One region of the Rhizobium sp. L9 genome, then DNA from elsewhere that is predicted to be linked to it. Evidence: riboswitches for the same ligand, from Rfam matches in the RefSeq annotation. Region 1 holds a riboswitch; each other region holds the start of a gene.
What was found. A riboswitch is a leader RNA that binds a small molecule or an ion and turns the genes downstream of it on or off. The one in region 1 is predicted to bind cobalamin.
Positions count from the first base shown of each region.

Region 2: linked by a shared signal. The riboswitch ahead of nrdH (glutaredoxin-like protein NrdH) and the one ahead of bluB (5,6-dimethylbenzimidazole synthase) in region 1 are both predicted to bind cobalamin.
Region 3: linked by a shared signal. The riboswitch ahead of CO660_RS03400 (CbtB domain-containing protein) and the one ahead of bluB (5,6-dimethylbenzimidazole synthase) in region 1 are both predicted to bind cobalamin.
Region 4: linked by a shared signal. The riboswitch ahead of cobU (bifunctional adenosylcobinamide kinase/adenosylcobinamide-phosphate guanylyltransferase) and the one ahead of bluB (5,6-dimethylbenzimidazole synthase) in region 1 are both predicted to bind cobalamin.

Region 1 covers NZ_NWSZ01000012.1:12,711-16,525, forward strand. Annotated here, with positions in the region: gene CO660_RS13840 (TolB family protein) at 1-673, shown strand, start outside; gene CO660_RS13845 (3-deoxy-7-phosphoheptulonate synthase) at 670-1,734, opposite strand; cobalamin riboswitch at 2,016-2,202, shown strand; gene bluB (5,6-dimethylbenzimidazole synthase) at 2,244-2,933, shown strand; gene CO660_RS13855 (DUF2865 domain-containing protein) at 2,937-3,815, opposite strand, start outside.
Region 2 covers NZ_NWSZ01000048.1:17,785-21,599, reverse strand. Annotated here, with positions in the region: gene nrdE (class 1b ribonucleoside-diphosphate reductase subunit alpha) at 1-961, opposite strand, end outside; gene nrdI (class Ib ribonucleoside-diphosphate reductase assembly flavoprotein NrdI) at 940-1,341, opposite strand; gene nrdH (glutaredoxin-like protein NrdH) at 1,355-1,576, opposite strand; cobalamin riboswitch at 1,837-2,061, opposite strand; gene CO660_RS31030 (heavy metal translocating P-type ATPase) at 2,271-3,815, opposite strand, start outside.
Region 3 covers NZ_NWSZ01000003.1:317,680-321,494, reverse strand. Annotated here, with positions in the region: gene CO660_RS03420 (sulfite oxidase-like oxidoreductase) at 1-503, shown strand, start outside; gene CO660_RS03415 (hypothetical protein) at 488-1,057, opposite strand; gene CO660_RS03410 (CbtA family protein) at 1,111-1,845, opposite strand; gene CO660_RS03400 (CbtB domain-containing protein) at 1,960-2,169, opposite strand; cobalamin riboswitch at 2,195-2,344, opposite strand; gene CO660_RS03395 (histidine phosphatase family protein) at 2,401-2,949, shown strand; gene CO660_RS03390 (bifunctional diguanylate cyclase/phosphodiesterase) at 3,424-3,815, shown strand, end outside.
Region 4 covers NZ_NWSZ01000018.1:54,061-57,875, forward strand. Annotated here, with positions in the region: gene cobN (cobaltochelatase subunit CobN) at 1-500, opposite strand, end outside; gene cobW (cobalamin biosynthesis protein CobW) at 504-1,559, opposite strand; gene cobU (bifunctional adenosylcobinamide kinase/adenosylcobinamide-phosphate guanylyltransferase) at 1,566-2,075, opposite strand; cobalamin riboswitch at 2,377-2,771, opposite strand; gene CO660_RS18690 (chloride channel protein) at 2,998-3,815, shown strand, end outside.

The DNA of each region.
Region 1 (3,815 bases):
CGGCGAGGTGGTGAAGGTCGATACGGGCTTTGCCGTCAATTGCAACAATGATCACGGCATTTCGCCTGATGGCACTGAGATCGTCATCTCGGACAAGACGGAGTTCGGCAAGTCGACGATCTACATCCTGCCGGTCGAAGGCGGCACGCCGCGGCTCATCACGCAAAACCAGCCGTCCTATTGGCATGGCTGGTCACCGGATGGCCGCCAGCTCGCCTATTGCGGCATTCGCGACGATCTTTTCGATATTTATACGATCTCAGTCGACGGCGGCGTCGAGACGCGGCTGACGTATGGCGAAGGCCGCAACGACGGGCCGGATTATTCCGCCGACGGCCAATGGGTCTATTTCAATTCCAGCCGCACCGGGCTGATGCAGATCTGGCGCATCCATCCGGATGGCACAGGCCTCGAACAGGTGACGTCGGACAATCACGGGAACTGGTTTCCCCATCCATCGCCCAAAAACGACAAGGTGCTGATCCTGTCCTACGATCCTTCGGTCTTTGACCATCCGCGCGATCTCGACGTGCGGTTGCGGCTGATGGATATGGACGGCGGCAACCTGAAGACGCTGTTCGAGCTTTTCGGCGGGCAGGGCACGATCAACGTGCCCTGCTGGTCACCTGATGGTGACGAGTTTGCCTATGTCAGGTATTTTCCGGCGGCTTAAGCCGCTGCCGCTCGGCGCCGCCTGCGAGCGGCGTCCGCCAGATCTTCCAGCACACTCACCGACATATCCCAGTCAATGCAGCCATCGGTGATGGACTGGCCGTAGACGAGCGGCTTGCCGGGAACGAGATCCTGGCGGCCGGCAACGAGGTTGCTTTCGATCATCATGCCCTTGATGTGGTGATTGCCCGCGGAGATCTGTCCGGCGACGTCCTTGACAACCCGTGGCTGGTTCATCGGATCTTTGCTGCTGTTGGCATGGCTGGCGTCGATGAGGATGCGCGGGGTGACCCCGAGTTTCAGGCATTCCGCTGTGACGGCTCCGACATCGGCCGCCTCATAATTCGGCCGCTTGCCGCCGCGCAGAATGATGTGGCAGTCCTCATTGCCCTTTGTCGAGGCGATTGCCGCCTGTCCGTCCTTGGTGACGGCCGGGAAGTGATGCGGTTGTGAAGCGGCCAGGATCGCGTCGATCGCGACGCGAGCCCCGCCGTCGGTGCCGTTCTTGAAGCCGATCGGGCAGGAGAGGCCGGAGGCGAGCTGGCGATGGATCTGGCTCTCGGTCGTGCGGGCGCCGATCGCACCCCAGCTGACGAGGTCGGCAATGTATTGCGGTGTGATCGTCTCGAGGAATTCGACCCCGGCGGGAAGGCCCATCGCGTTGATGTCGAGCAGCAGCCTTCTGGCAATTCTCAGCCCTTCCTCGATACGGTAGCTGCCGTCGAGATGCGGGTCGTTCATCAAGCCCTTCCAGCCGACTGTGGTGCGCGGCTTTTCGAAATAGACGCGCATGACGATTTCCAGATCACTGGAGAAGCGCTGTCGCTGCTCGGCCAGCCGCGCGGCATACTCGCGTGCAGCAACCGGATCGTGGATGGAGCAGGGGCCGATGACGACGATCAGGCGGTCGTCTTCACCCTCGAGAATCTTATGGACCGCGTGGCGGTTGCTGGTCACCGTCTCGCTGACGGCGGCGGTTCGGGGGATTTCCGCGATGACATCGGCGGGTCTGGTCAGCGGGGTGATCTCGAGAATACGCAGATCATCGATGGTGTCGGGCACGGCATGGCTCCTGTTTGGTCATACCGTGCGGAACAGAAAAGCCGCCAGGTAGACTAGCGGCTGTTCGGGTTGTCGTCGCGTTGAATTCAGTTACGCACAGACCCGCATCCGCTGGAAGCAGCGGTACGAATAAAATCGCGAGGAGGCGTAGGCTGAAGTCGTCGACATTCCGCGTATGTAGCGTCGCGGCCGCTCATTGTCACGCAAAATTTGCGAGGCGAAATCACGGGTTCGCCTCTTTAAGGCTGACGTGCCGACGCTTGCCTCCGTTCCGATTTCCTGAAATAGATGCGCCGTCAGGTGCCCGCCCTCGAGGCGGGAGAATCGGGAATCCGGTGCAAGGCCGGAACGTGCCCAACGCTGTAAGGCCGACGTCTGCCGCTTCATCACGCCACTGGCTTTGCCGGGAAGGCTGCGGCAGATGGATGAAGCCGAGTCAGAAGACCGGCCTGGCGAGATAGACCCAACCCGCGCGGACGGCGGGCGGTTGCGTTGTTGGGGATTTGACGATGCGACCCTCTTATGCGGATGCCCTTTCGGCGGCATCCGGTTTTTCCATGGCCGAACGTGAAGCCGTCTATCACGCAATCATGACGCGGCGTGACGTGCGCAGCCAGTTCCTGCCCGATCCCTTGCCCGACGATGTCGTGGCGCGGCTCCTGACCGCCGCCCATCATGCGCCGTCGGTCGGCTTCATGCAGCCATGGAATTTCATTCTCGTGAAAAGTGCAACCGTCCGCACCCGCGTGCGCAACGCCTTTGCCGTGGCCAACGAAGAGGCAGCTTCGATGTTCGAAGGCGAGCGGCGGCAGGCCTATCGATCCCTCAAGCTCGAAGGCATCGTGGAGGCGCCGCTCGGCATATGCGTAACCTGCGATCCCACCCGCGGCGGCAGCGTGGTGCTGGGACGGACGCACAATCCGAGGATGGATTCCTATTCGACCGTTTGCGCCATTCAGAATCTCTGGCTCGCGGCCCGCGCCGAAGGGGTCGGCATCGGCTGGGTCAGCATCTTTCATGAAGGCGACCTGAAAACAATTCTCGGCATACCGGAGCATATCGAGGTGGTCGCCTGGCTCTGCGCCGGCTTTGTCGACCGTCTTTATGACGAACCGGAACTTTCGGTCAAAGGTTGGCGGCAGCGGCTGCCGCTCGAGGAACTCGTTTTCCACGACGGATGGGGACGCAACGACCCGTAGCAATTACTGCTGCTGTGGTTGCGGACCCGGCGTCGCCGGATTGGCAAGGTCGATCGAGCCCTGGTCGCCGGCAAGGAATTGCGGGCCGACCTGACGAACCTTGTTCTGCGTGGGGTCGTAGGGACGTTCGGCAACGGATGGCTGCGGCGGGGCTGATGCTGCCGCAGTATCTTTCGTCGGCGGTTTAGTGCGGACCGTCGTGATCGAGCCCTGCTGCGGCGGTTCGCTCAGGGCCTGCTTGCCGCGCATCTCCTCGTAATAGGCGGTGAGATTGCAGGCGCAGGAATTTTTCTCGCCAGGCGCGCGGTTCTTGTAGACAAAAGCGTTCTTCATGGCGCTATAGGGCGCGCCCGTTGCGACCGAGATCATGTTCGAGGAGTCGGTGCTGGTCACGTCGCGATAGAAGAGCTCGGTTTCAATGCCGGGGCACATCTTGGCGCAGGTCTGGGCATCGCGGCCGAAATCCACCGAGGTGGTATTTGAGCTGATCGGGAAGAAGCCACCGTCGCAGCTGCGCACGCAGATGGTGCTGATCGGTGAAAACATTTCGGCCCTCGGCAGGCCGTAACGCAGATCGGTCTCTTCACCGCCGCCGAGCGGAATGAAGGTATCGGTGCGCATCGCCTGTTCCTCGACACTCGGGGCGGGGTCGTCTGCGCTACGCTCGGTCGGGGCATAGAAATTGTCGCTGTTGCAGCCGTTGCGTTCGAGTGCCGCCGTCAATTCTCGGCGCGCGTCGTCACTGCCGTCGCCGTGGTTGCGCAGCTCGTCGCGGCGCTCCTGGAGATAACGGATATTGTCGATCATCCGGGCTTCGGCGTCAGAGAGTTCGGCGCAAAAGTCGGCGTTGTCACTGCCAATCACGACCATGCTGCCTGAAGT
Region 2 (3,815 bases), on a different contig from region 1:
CGTAGGGCGAGAACAGGTACATGTCCTCATTGTTCTTGGCGAGTTCGAAGGTGATGTCGGGCACGACAACGCCGAGCGACAGCGTCTTGATGCGGATTTTCTCATCGGCGTTTTCACGCTTGGTGTCGAGAAAGCGCATGATATCGGGATGATGGGCGTTCAGATAAACCGCACCCGCCCCCTGCCGCGCACCGAGCTGATTGGCATAGGAGAAGCTGTCTTCCAGGAGCTTCATGACGGGGATGATGCCGGAGGACTGGTTTTCGATCTGCTTGATCGGCGCGCCCGCCTCGCGGATATTGGACAGCGACAGGGCCACGCCGCCGCCGCGTTTCGACAACTGCAGCGCCGAATTGATCGACCGGCCGATCGATTCCATGTTGTCCTCGACGCGCAGCAGGAAACAGGAAACGAGTTCGCCGCGCTGCTTCTTGCCTGCATTGAGGAAGGTGGGCGTTGCCGGCTGGAAGCGGCCGGAAATGATCTCGTCGACTATGTCGCGAGCAAGGGCCTCATCGCCGCGCGCCAAAGCCAGCGCCACCATGCAGATGCGGTCTTCGTAGCGCTCGAGATAGCGCTTTTCGTCGAAGGTCTTCAGCGTATAGCTGGTGTAATATTTGAAAGCCCCGAGGAAGGTAGGAAACCGGAATTTCTTGGCATAGGCCTGATCGAACAGGTCGCGGACGAAATTGAAGGAATACTGGTCGAGAACCTCCTGCTCGTAATAGCCCTCCGCGACGAGGTAATCGAGCTTTTCCCGAAGATTGTGAAAGAACACGGTGTTCTGGTTCACATGCTGCAGGAAATATTGCTTGGCCGCCACGCGATCCTTGTCGAGCTGGATCTTTCCCTCGTCGTCGTAGAGGTTCAGCATCGCGTTCAGTGCATGATAGTCGAGTGTTTCGGCCGCTTTCAGCGGTTTTGCGCCCGCGTCCCGCGTCAGATTTGTTCCCGTGTCCAAAATCGTCCCATCCCGTCTTTGACGTTGGCGATATCATCGGCAGTTCCCAGGAGCTCGAACCTGTAGAGGTACGGCACCTGGCACTTCTTCGAGATGACATCGCCGGCGAGCCCATAGGTCTCGCCGAAATTGCTGTTGCCCGCAGCAATCACGCCGCGGATGTTGGAGCGGTTTTCCGCCTCGTTGAGGAAGCGGATCACCTGCTTGGGCACGGCCCCTTTACCGCCGTTTCCGCAATAGGTAGGCGAGATCAGCACATAGGGTTCGCGAATGTGGATGGCCTCAGCGCCGAGGGGAATGCGCGCCGCGCGCAATCCCAGCTTCTCGACGAAACGATGGGTGTTCCCGGATCGGCTGGAATAATAGACGATCAGCCCCACTCCTTTTCTCCGGTCAGGAGAGCGCGCTGATCATGTCGGGGCGGAAGCCCGCCCAATGCTGCTCGCCGGCAACGACGACCGGAACCTGCATGTAGCCCATGCCACGCACGCGATCGAGCGCTTCGGCATCCTCGGAAATATCGACGATCTCATAATCCACGCCCAGGCGATCGAGGGCGCGGTAAGTGGCCGTGCATTGGACACAGGCCGGCTTGCTGTAAACGGTAACGCTCATCATGTTCCTCGTGAAGTCAATGAATTCAGGACGCAGGACTGGGATCGGGCGCCATGCGGCGTCCGGGGAAATGCTTGATAGTGATCTGGCAAGGTTGGCGCTTTAAACGCCTGACTTGGTCCCTCGCAGGATGTGCGCGGGCGCCGGCCTTGATGCTCTCGACATGACTTCAAACCCCGAAGTGCTCATGCGGTCGTTCGGGGCAGCGCAACAGCGCGGATCATTCCGCTGCATGCACGCGACCTTCCGGACACCCCGCCCGTGGACGTTTCATTCAAGGCAGGTCTCCTGGCTCACGGGTCGAAGCACCTGCCCAGCCTTCCCGAGGCATCATGCCCCAGTGACCCGAAATCGGACAGTTGCTCTCCGCTCACAGTTGCGGGGGCAGCTCCGGCCTTGCCCCACCCTCATGGCGAGACGCACCGTATTCCCGTCTTAGCCCGCGATCCTCACGAATCGAAGGAACCTTGAACACTAGATATAGTACGCGAATCGAAATTCACGTCAACGGATGGTTTGTGCGTTGCGTTACGGCAGGTTTGAAATCACTGCGTTCCTGTGAAAAACATGGATAATGAAGTCTTAAACAAAACGAACTGTGGAGAAGGCCTGAACGACGAGAGCCGGCCTGTAGCCGGCTCTGCGGTTTTCGATTCCGGATCGGCCCTAATCGGCGCTCCGAAGAGGAAAGGATTTATTCCTCTACGCGGAGCAGCCTGAGCGCGTTGATCGTAACCAGCACGGTGGCTCCGGTATCGGCGAGAATCGCCGTCCAGAGCCCGGTGATCCCGATGATCGTGGTCACCAGGAAGACAGCCTTCAGCCCGAGTGCAATGGTGATATTCTCGAGGATATTGCGCATCGTCCGCTGCGAAAGCGCGATCATTCGCGCCACGTCGCCAACGCGCCCGTGCAGCACGGCGGCATCGGCCGTCTCCAGCGCCACATCGGTGCCGCCGCCCATGGCGATACCGATGTCGGCGGCGGCGAGCGCCGGCGCGTCGTTGATGCCGTCGCCGACCTTGGCGACTATGAAGCCCTTGCGCTTCAATTCGCCGACGACCCGCTGCTTGTCCTCGGGCATCATCTCGCCCCGCCAGTCGATGCCGAGCATGTCTGCGACCGCTGCCGCCGTCCGCTTGTTGTCGCCGGTCAGCATCATCGCCTTGACACCGGCCAATTTGAGCGCCGAGAGCCCGGCCGCGGCGTCCTCGCGCGGCTCGTCGCGCATGGCGATCAGGCCGGACGCAGCGCCATTGACGAGCAGCACCGACACGCTCTTGCCCTCATCATTGAGCCCTGCAATACGCGCCTCCTGTTCCGCGTTAAGTGCCGCCCGCTCGCGGGCGGCTGGCGGCGACAAGAGATCAACTGCCTCGCCGCCGATTTTGCCGGTGACACCCTTGCCCGGCAGCGCTTCCAGCTCGAAGGCGGGTGGCACGGGCACGCCGTCCGCCTTGGCGCGGTGGAGAATCGCCTGTGCCAGCGGATGGCTGGAGCCCTGCTCGAGCACCGCCGCGCGCGACAGGAGCTGCGCCTCACCCAATCCAAAGGAAAGGATGTCGGTCACCCGAGGCTTGCCTTCCGTCAGCGTGCCCGTCTTGTCGAAGGCGACCATCGTCACCTTGCCGAGCGTCTCCAGGACCGCACCGCCCTTCATCAGCAGCCCGCGCCTCGCGCCCGCCGACAGCGAAGCCGCGATCGCCGCCGGCGTCGAGATGACGAGGGCGCAAGGGCAGCCGATCAGCAGGATGGCAAGACCCTTGTAGATCCACTCACTCCACGCGCCGCCGAAGAACGGCGGCGGAACGACCGCGACCAGCGCGGCAACGACGACCACACCCGGCGTGTAGTAGCGCGAAAACCGCTCGATGAAGCGCTCCGTCGGCGCCTTCGATTCCTGCGCTTCTTCCACCAGCTTGACGACGCGGGCGATAGTATTGTCGGCAGCAGCCGCCGTGACGCGAACCCTCAGCACCGCATCGCCATTGACCGTACCGGCATAGACCACGGCGTCGACGCCCTTGCGCACCGGCGTGCTCTCGCCCGTCACCGGAGCCTCGTCGATCGCGCTCTCGCCTGATACGATGACGCCGTCGGCAGAGATGCGATCGCCGGGGCGAACCATGATAACCGTGCCGACGGCAAGGCTTTCAGCCGGCACCTCTCGCATCTGCCCATTGTCTTCGAGCAGCGCGGTCTTCGGCACCAGGGCCGTCAGCGACTGTATGCTTTCACG
Region 3 (3,815 bases), on a different contig from region 1:
GCCAGCAGCCGGTCATTTCAACCGAGAGCTGGCGGCTTGAAGTGCGTGGTTTGGTCGAAACGCCTCTCACCCTCACCTGGGCCGATTTCCAGGCGATGGAGCAGAGCACTGGGGTGAGCGACATTCACTGCGTCACCACTTGGTCGCGTTATGACAACAACTGGAAAGGCGTTTCGACGCGGGATCTGCTCGATCGCGCCATGCCGAAACCGGAAGCAGCCTACGTGATGCTGACGAGCTATGACGGCTACACCACCAATCTGCCGCTCGCCGATTTCGCCGCCGAGGATGCGATCCTGGCGACCTCCTGGGACGGCCTGCCGCTGACACCGGAGCACGGCGGCCCAATGCGCCTCGTCGCGCCGCATCTTTATTTCTGGAAAAGCGCCAAATGGCTGCGCCGCATCGAGTTGCTCGCCGCCGACGAGGCAGGCTTCTGGGAAAAGAACGGCTACCATATGTATGGCGATCCGTGGCGCGAGCAGCGCTATTCCGACGACTGAGCCTTCGGCCGCAGGAAGCGGCGAAGCGTCAGGATGGCAAGCCCCAACATGGCGGCCAACCCCGTCAGGGACGCCATGCTGGCAGGATGAAGCGGCACCTTGCTCCAACTCGGCTTGATGATATTGGCGGTATTGAATGCCTCGCCGCTGAACTGGCAGGTAATGAAGGCAAGCCCGCGACCCGCCATCTCGGCGTCGATGGCCGATATGATTTCGCCCGCCGCGGTTGCCTCCCGCGGCATCTCACGCATCGCCAGCAGCACGGCTTTCGTCGCCGCGAGATAGGCATGGGCGCATTGGTTGAACGGGCTCTCCTCGTCCGTCACGCTGCCGGGCATCCGACCCCAGAGGCAATAGGAATACTGGATTTCGGCGTAGTTCAGGACACGCCGGAACGATTCGTTCGTATCGGCCGCCCGTGACGCCAGCATGCTGATGCTGCTGCGATACTCCGAAATGATCGCCATCTCGCCGTGGGAAATTGCCGGAATATCGAGCCCGGTATCGGAGCCGCCAGAGCTGCTCCCATGGCCGAAAGCATTTCCGATAAACATTGGCAACAGGCTCGCGATGAGACCGAGAAAAGCAAACCTGCCAATATGCTGCATCACCGGAACGCCGGCCGCAGTCCACTCTTGGCGGCAAGACCCCTTTCTGCCAGCGCTCCGAAAACCAGACCGAGCGTTGCCCAAAGGATCGCATGCATGCCGAGCGAGGTGGTGCGGAACCGCCAGAGTACCATCGCCGAGAAATTCTCGGGCACCTCGTTGATCGGCGGCAACAGATAAAGCACGAAGCCGATGAAGACGAGATAGGCGATGCCGGCGATGATCGCGCCGTTCCAGAGACCGAAGCGCTCGCCAAGGCGGCGCGACAGCGCGACCGCGGCAACCAGCGAGGCGAGCGAAACGACAATCATCAGGAAGAACAGCTCGGTCCTGACGCCGATCGTTTCGGGATTGCCGACCGCCGGGGGGTTGGCCGGATATTTGATTCCGGGAACAAACACCACTGCCACGAAGGCGGCAATGGCGATAACGGCCGAGGTGCCGCGCGCCGAGAGGCTGCTGAAGCGGCCATGTACGAAGGCGAAGGCGAGCGAAAAGAGCCCGCCGACGGCGATACTGTAGGCCATGACGCCGGTGAAAAGGCCGAGACCAGCCTGCGTGGCCCGGCTGACGATTTCAGGTTCGGCAGCTTCGCCCGCCGCCTGGGCGCTCGCCTCCTCGAAGGCGATTGCCGCATCGACCAGCGGCTCGCCGAAGATATGGGCGAAAGCGAAAACGAGGATACCAGCAATCAGGCCCGCGAGCATGCCGCGAAGCAGAAGCTTTCCAACCATGTCAATATTCCCCCTAAGCATGTCGCGCAAAAGTGTGCAGCGGTTTTGCGATAACGACATGCGTAAACAAAGACCTAAAGCGCGAAAAGCGAATCTGAAAGATCGCGATGCGCTTTAGTGGCAGGGAAAGCCGAGCAGATGGCGGCCGTCATGCACGAATTCGTGCACATACATGCCGTTGAACAGCGCCATCGCGCCTTCCTCGGTGCCGACGAAATAAAGAACGATGAGCATCAGCAGGCCGCCGAAAACCGCCCAGGGCAGGATTTCCCCTACAGGGATTGGCGCCGGTGCCGCAACGGGCGCGAAAGTGGTGTCAGACATGTATCCCTCCGGAATGACGCGTTCAGTCGAAAGAGTGTTGTGCGGCAGGGTCTGACTTCCAGCGTAAAGAACTTCGAAACGCTGGTCACAGTGGCGCGACCGCGCCGGATTTCCACCGGCTTCCAAACCCGCAACAGCACGGTTATATCTGGACGCCGAAGAGACTGTCAACGAAACTTCGAGACGCCGGCGAAGGGTCGTCCCCACCATATTGCGAAGATCGGAACAACCGTGAATACCCGCCTCACCTGGATCTGTCACGGCGCCACGGCGGCGAGCCGCAAGGCCCTGTTCCCGCTGGATGAGCCGCTGGAAGACAAGGCCGCTGAAGAAGCCGGCCGGATGACCGCCCTGCCTCGCGCCGACCGGATCGTCACGAGCCCGGCTTTGCGTGCCCGCCAGACCGCTACAGCCCTCGGTCTCGACGCTCAAATAGAACAGCGGCTTGCCGACTGCGACAATGGCCGCTGGGCCGGCAGGCCGATTGCGGCAATCGGCACCGAAGAGCCGGAGAACCTCATGGCTTGGATGAGCGATCCGGAAGCCGCCCCACATGGCGGCGACAGTTTTCTCGGTCTGCGGACGCGCGTCGCCGGCTGGATGGATGAACAATCCACGCTCGGCGGTCATGTGATAGCCGTCACCCACGCATCGATTATAAGAACAGCGATTGCGCATGTGCTTCAGGCTCCCCTCCCCTCGTTCTGGCTCGTCGATGTCGAGCCGCTGGTGGTCGTTCGGATGACCAGCAATGGACAGCGCTGGTCGCTGCGCCTCTAGAGAATTAGACATCCCTCATACTATCCAGCCTTACGCAAGCAAATCGCGTCATCTCTATTGAACCGGGTCTGACCGGGACTACTTCCTTGTCCCAAGGAGACGGAAGCTATGGCATATGATTGGAGTGGGGAGCGTACGCGGCGCCTGCGCTTGATGAGGGTCGTGACGCTCACCTTAGTTATGGTCGGTCTGGTCGTCAGCGTTCCGCTGCTGATCGTCACCGCCTGAAGAGCGAGACAGGGCGAGCGATGCGACAGCACGCTCGCCCTCGTTCTTTCGTGGGGCTCCCCTCGTCTTGAATCCGGACATCCTCTAATCTTCCAAGCAGCACCAGCGAAACGCCGTAGCGCAGCCGAGGTCCGGACAGCACCGCAACGGACGGGCTGCCACCTCCAACAATTCGCCTTATGGTTTCAACGAACATTTCAGATTTTCGTGATAGTCCGGCAGAGGGTGGAGATGGAGAATGCGATAATGCCTGCGTTTTTTCGAAGCAGGGCCGGAAGGCAATGCGTGTCGGTTGTGGTTTTCGGAGTAACCCTCTGGATCCTCGGCACGGTGCTGCACTTCGACGACCGCCTCGTCTCCTTCATGACCAGTTTCGGCGAGTACGGGGCGGATAAGCTCGTTCTGGCTCTCGGCATCGCTGGCGCGATGAGCTTCATCTATTCGGTGCTGCGCATCGCCGACCTGCGCAAGGAAATGGAGCTGCGCGCCACCGAACAGGCTAAGGCCGATTGGACGGCAACCCACGACCATCTGACCAAGCTGCCGAACCGCTACGCCTTCGAGCGCAAAATCCTCTCACGGCCGGTCAGAAGCGGCGAGGCCGAGATCGAGGAATGGGACGACAACGTCACGATCTT
Region 4 (3,815 bases), on a different contig from region 1:
GGCTTCTCCGCCCCTGACAGCATCGCCGAAGCATAGGCGAGAAAATCCCGCGCATTGGTGTCGCCGCCTTCGATCAGGTAGGCCCACAGCCCGTTGAGATCGTCGAGGTCAACATTGGAGAAAGGAACCAGCCCGGCATCCGGCTTGGCATCGCCAGGCAATACCGCAATTTTCACGCCATTGCGGGCAGCAACGGCGTGCAGCGCCTCCAGCGCATAATGGAAATAGCTGGCGCCGCCGAGCGCACGCACGACGATCAACTTGGCGTGCCGGGCCGTTCGCTCGACATAGGTATCGACCGACATTGGATGCTTGAGGCTCATCAGATTCGCGAGCCTCAGCGAATGCGGCATCCCTTCACACTCGTGATAGGCGGCAGCAATCGCGGCGAGTTCGGTGTCGGCAGCCGAAAGAAACAGGATATCGCCGGGCGACTGGCCGAGGTCGATCGCCTCCTCGCCGTCGCTGATCGTTCCCTTCTGGGCAAGAAGCAGATGCATCGATTATCCTTGAACGAGCGCTTCGATCGCCTTGCGTACCGCGTCCTCGTTCATTTCATGCAAGCCGATGACGACGAGGCGCGTGCGGCGCGCCTCGCCCGCTGCCCAGGCGCGGTCGAAATACTGGTCGATGCGGCTGCCGACGGCCTGCAGTTGCAGGCGCATGGGCTTGCCCAAGACGTCGATGAAGCCTTTGAGGCGCAGCACATCATGCTCGGCGATGATGCCCTTCAGCTTCTCGACAAAGCCCGTCGGATCGGAAACAGCGCCGAGTTCGACAACGAAGCTTTCGAATTCGTCGTGGTCGTGTGGCGCCCCCTCCTCGTGCTCCAGCTCGTGATGGGACTTGCGGTTGGCGATATCGTCTTCCGTGCCGATGCCGAGGCCGAGCAGCACGCCTGCCGGCACCTCGCCATTCCTGGCTTCGATCATGACCGGCTTGCGGGCAATGCGGGAGGCGACTTCGCTCTTCACGCGGTCAAGGCCATCGCCATCGATCAGGTCGGTCTTGTTGAGCACGATGAGATCGGCGCATGTGAGCTGGTCTTCGAACAGCTCCTCGATCGGGCTCTCATGATCGAGCGAGTCGTCCTCGCTGCGCGCCGCCTCGACTGCATCATGGTCGTCGGCGAAACGGCCGGCGGCAACGGCCGCACTGTCGACGACCGTAATGACGCCGTCGACGGTCACCTGGGTGCGAATATCGGGCCACTTGAAGGCGGCGACCAGCGGCTGCGGCAGGGCGAGGCCGGAGGTTTCGATGACGATATGGTCGGGCCGCTGTTCGCGCTCCAGGAGCTTCGTCATCGTTGGAATGAAATCGTCGGCGACGGTGCAGCAGATGCAGCCATTGGTGAGCTCGATAATGTCGTCCTCGCTGCAATTCTCCGCGCCGCAGCCCTTCAGGACCTCGCCATCGACACCGAGATCGCCGAACTCGTTGATGATAAGCGCAATCTTTTTGCCGCCGGCATTGGTGAGCAGGTTGCGGATCATCGTCGTCTTGCCGGCGCCGAGGAAGCCGGTGATGACGGTTGCGGGGATTTTCTGCTGGTTCATGGAACTTCAACCCTTCATTTTCAGCGGCAGACCGGCCGCGATGAAATAGACCTCGTCGGCCTTCGCCGCGATTATTTGGTGCAGCCGTCCGGCATGATCGCGAAAATCGCGCGCCATGCGATTGTCAGGCACGATCCCGAGACCAACCTCGTTGGAAACGAAGACGAGTTGCGCCTTGGCGCCGGGGAGGAAATCGGCGAGCGCGGCAAATTCCACAGCCATCTCGCGCTCCGCCATCATCAGGTTGGTCACCCAGAGCGTCAGGCAATCGACAAGCACAATGCGTCCCTCGCCATCGATGGCGGCAAGCACGCCGAAAAGATCGAGCGGCTCCTCATGCGTCATCCAGGAAGGGCCGCGATCGGTCCTGTGCTGGGCAATACGCGTCTGCATCTCCTCGTCCCAGGCACGGCCGGTGGCGAGATAGTGGCGCTCGAGGCCGCTTGCCCTAACGAGATTTTCGGCGAAACGGGATTTGCCGGAGCGTGCCCCGCCGAGGATGAGCGTGGTGGTCATGCCCGAATATTCCTCTGAGGAGGCGTGCCGCTGCAGCTTGTTCTAGTTTTAACTCTATGAGCCACGGTAGCCAAAACTTTGCTTGAGAAAGCATAATTAATCACGGCGCGGACGCGCCGTGGCCGGGTTCCTGTGACAAGCACAGGAATGAGGGAGGAAAGGAAGGCGCGTAATACGCAGACATAACCTGAAGGCGACGAACCGGCACCTCTCATACGCACCACCAGAGGCGGCGTTGAATTCGTTCTTTCAGCCAAAACAACCTCCGTGCTGGCAGCGGGTCTCTTGCCCAGGTTTGGGCTGTTCGCCCGGCACGGAAGGCAGGTCTCCTGGCTCGCGGTTATCGGCGGCGATCGGGGGCGAACCGGAAGCCCGGTCGCCCCTGATCGTGCCAGCGGATCTGCCTCGCCTTCCCGGCTGCCTCGGTGAAAAGGTGGACGATTCGTAGAGATAGAGGCGTCCGACCCCGGTTGATCACCATGCATTTCCAGTGGCTTTTCCGGCATGTCGCCCATCCCGCCCGCCTGCACGATTGCGGTTAGGCCGGAAGGTTCGATGCCGGATGGAAGACCCTGACCGCTCTACAGTCGCGGGGTCGGCTGCGATGAAGGCGCCCGATGTGGGTCCGCCCCGTCACATTCCCTTTTCATCCGGAAGGCGAAATGCCGATCCGGAACCATCCGTTATTCCTCAGATGGTTAGGCAAGCTGGCGGGTGAAGTCAACCGACCTTCGCCACCACCTTCCCGCTGGACTGCGCGAAAGGCCGGCCAAGACCACTGACCCTACCGGAAATATCGTCTTTTATCAGCGGCTTACGTCATGAATATTCGACGTGTCCGTCGGCCTTTCGCCGCAATTGCGTTGCAAGGCGACTGCACCTCCGCCCTTGACCCGGCCTCTCCTCGCCTAGTTGTCTAGCCATGCTTATGAAATTGGATCGGCGCCGCCTGCGCGCGCTGCGTGTTTTCTTCGATCCGGGGCGACTGCGCGCCCTGACGCGCCGCAGCGAAGTCGGCCTCTCGCTGGCCGGTGCCATCGTCGGCATCGCCTCGGGGCTTGCCGTGACCGGCATGAGCTATGTCTCCAACCAGCTGCACCAGCTTGTTTTCGGCATCGCCGACAGCGAAAGGCTGAGCGCGTCGGTAATCCATGACAAGATGCTGCTGCTCACCGCCCCCGTCATCGGCGGCGCCCTGCTCGGCCTGCTGTTCCTGGTGCTCGCCAAACGGCGCAAGAAACCCATGGTCGACCCGATCGAGGCGAATGCTCTGCATGGCGGCCGCCTCTCCCTGACCGATAGCATCATCGTTGCCGTACAGAACCTGATCTCCAACGGCTTCGGCGCCTCCGTCGGCCTGGAGGCCGGCTATACCCAGCTCGCCGCCGGCATTGCCTCCAAATTCGGCCTGAAGCTGCAGCTGCGCCGCTCGGACCTGCGCATCCTCGTCGGTTGCGGCGCGGCCGGCGCCATTGCCGCCGCCTTCAACGCGCCGCTGACGGGCGCCTTCTACGCCTTCGAGCTGATCATCGGCACCTACACCATCGTATCGCTAACCCCGGTAGTGGTCTCCGCCCTCGTTTCGACCCTCATCGCAAGGTTGCTTGCCGAGGGCGATTTCACCATCGATATCGGCAGCTTCGGCTCGGTCGTGCCGGCCGATTATATCCCGGCGCTGCTGCTCGGCGTCTTCTGCGCCGGCGTTGGCATTCTCCTCATGCAGGGCGTGGCCTTCATCGA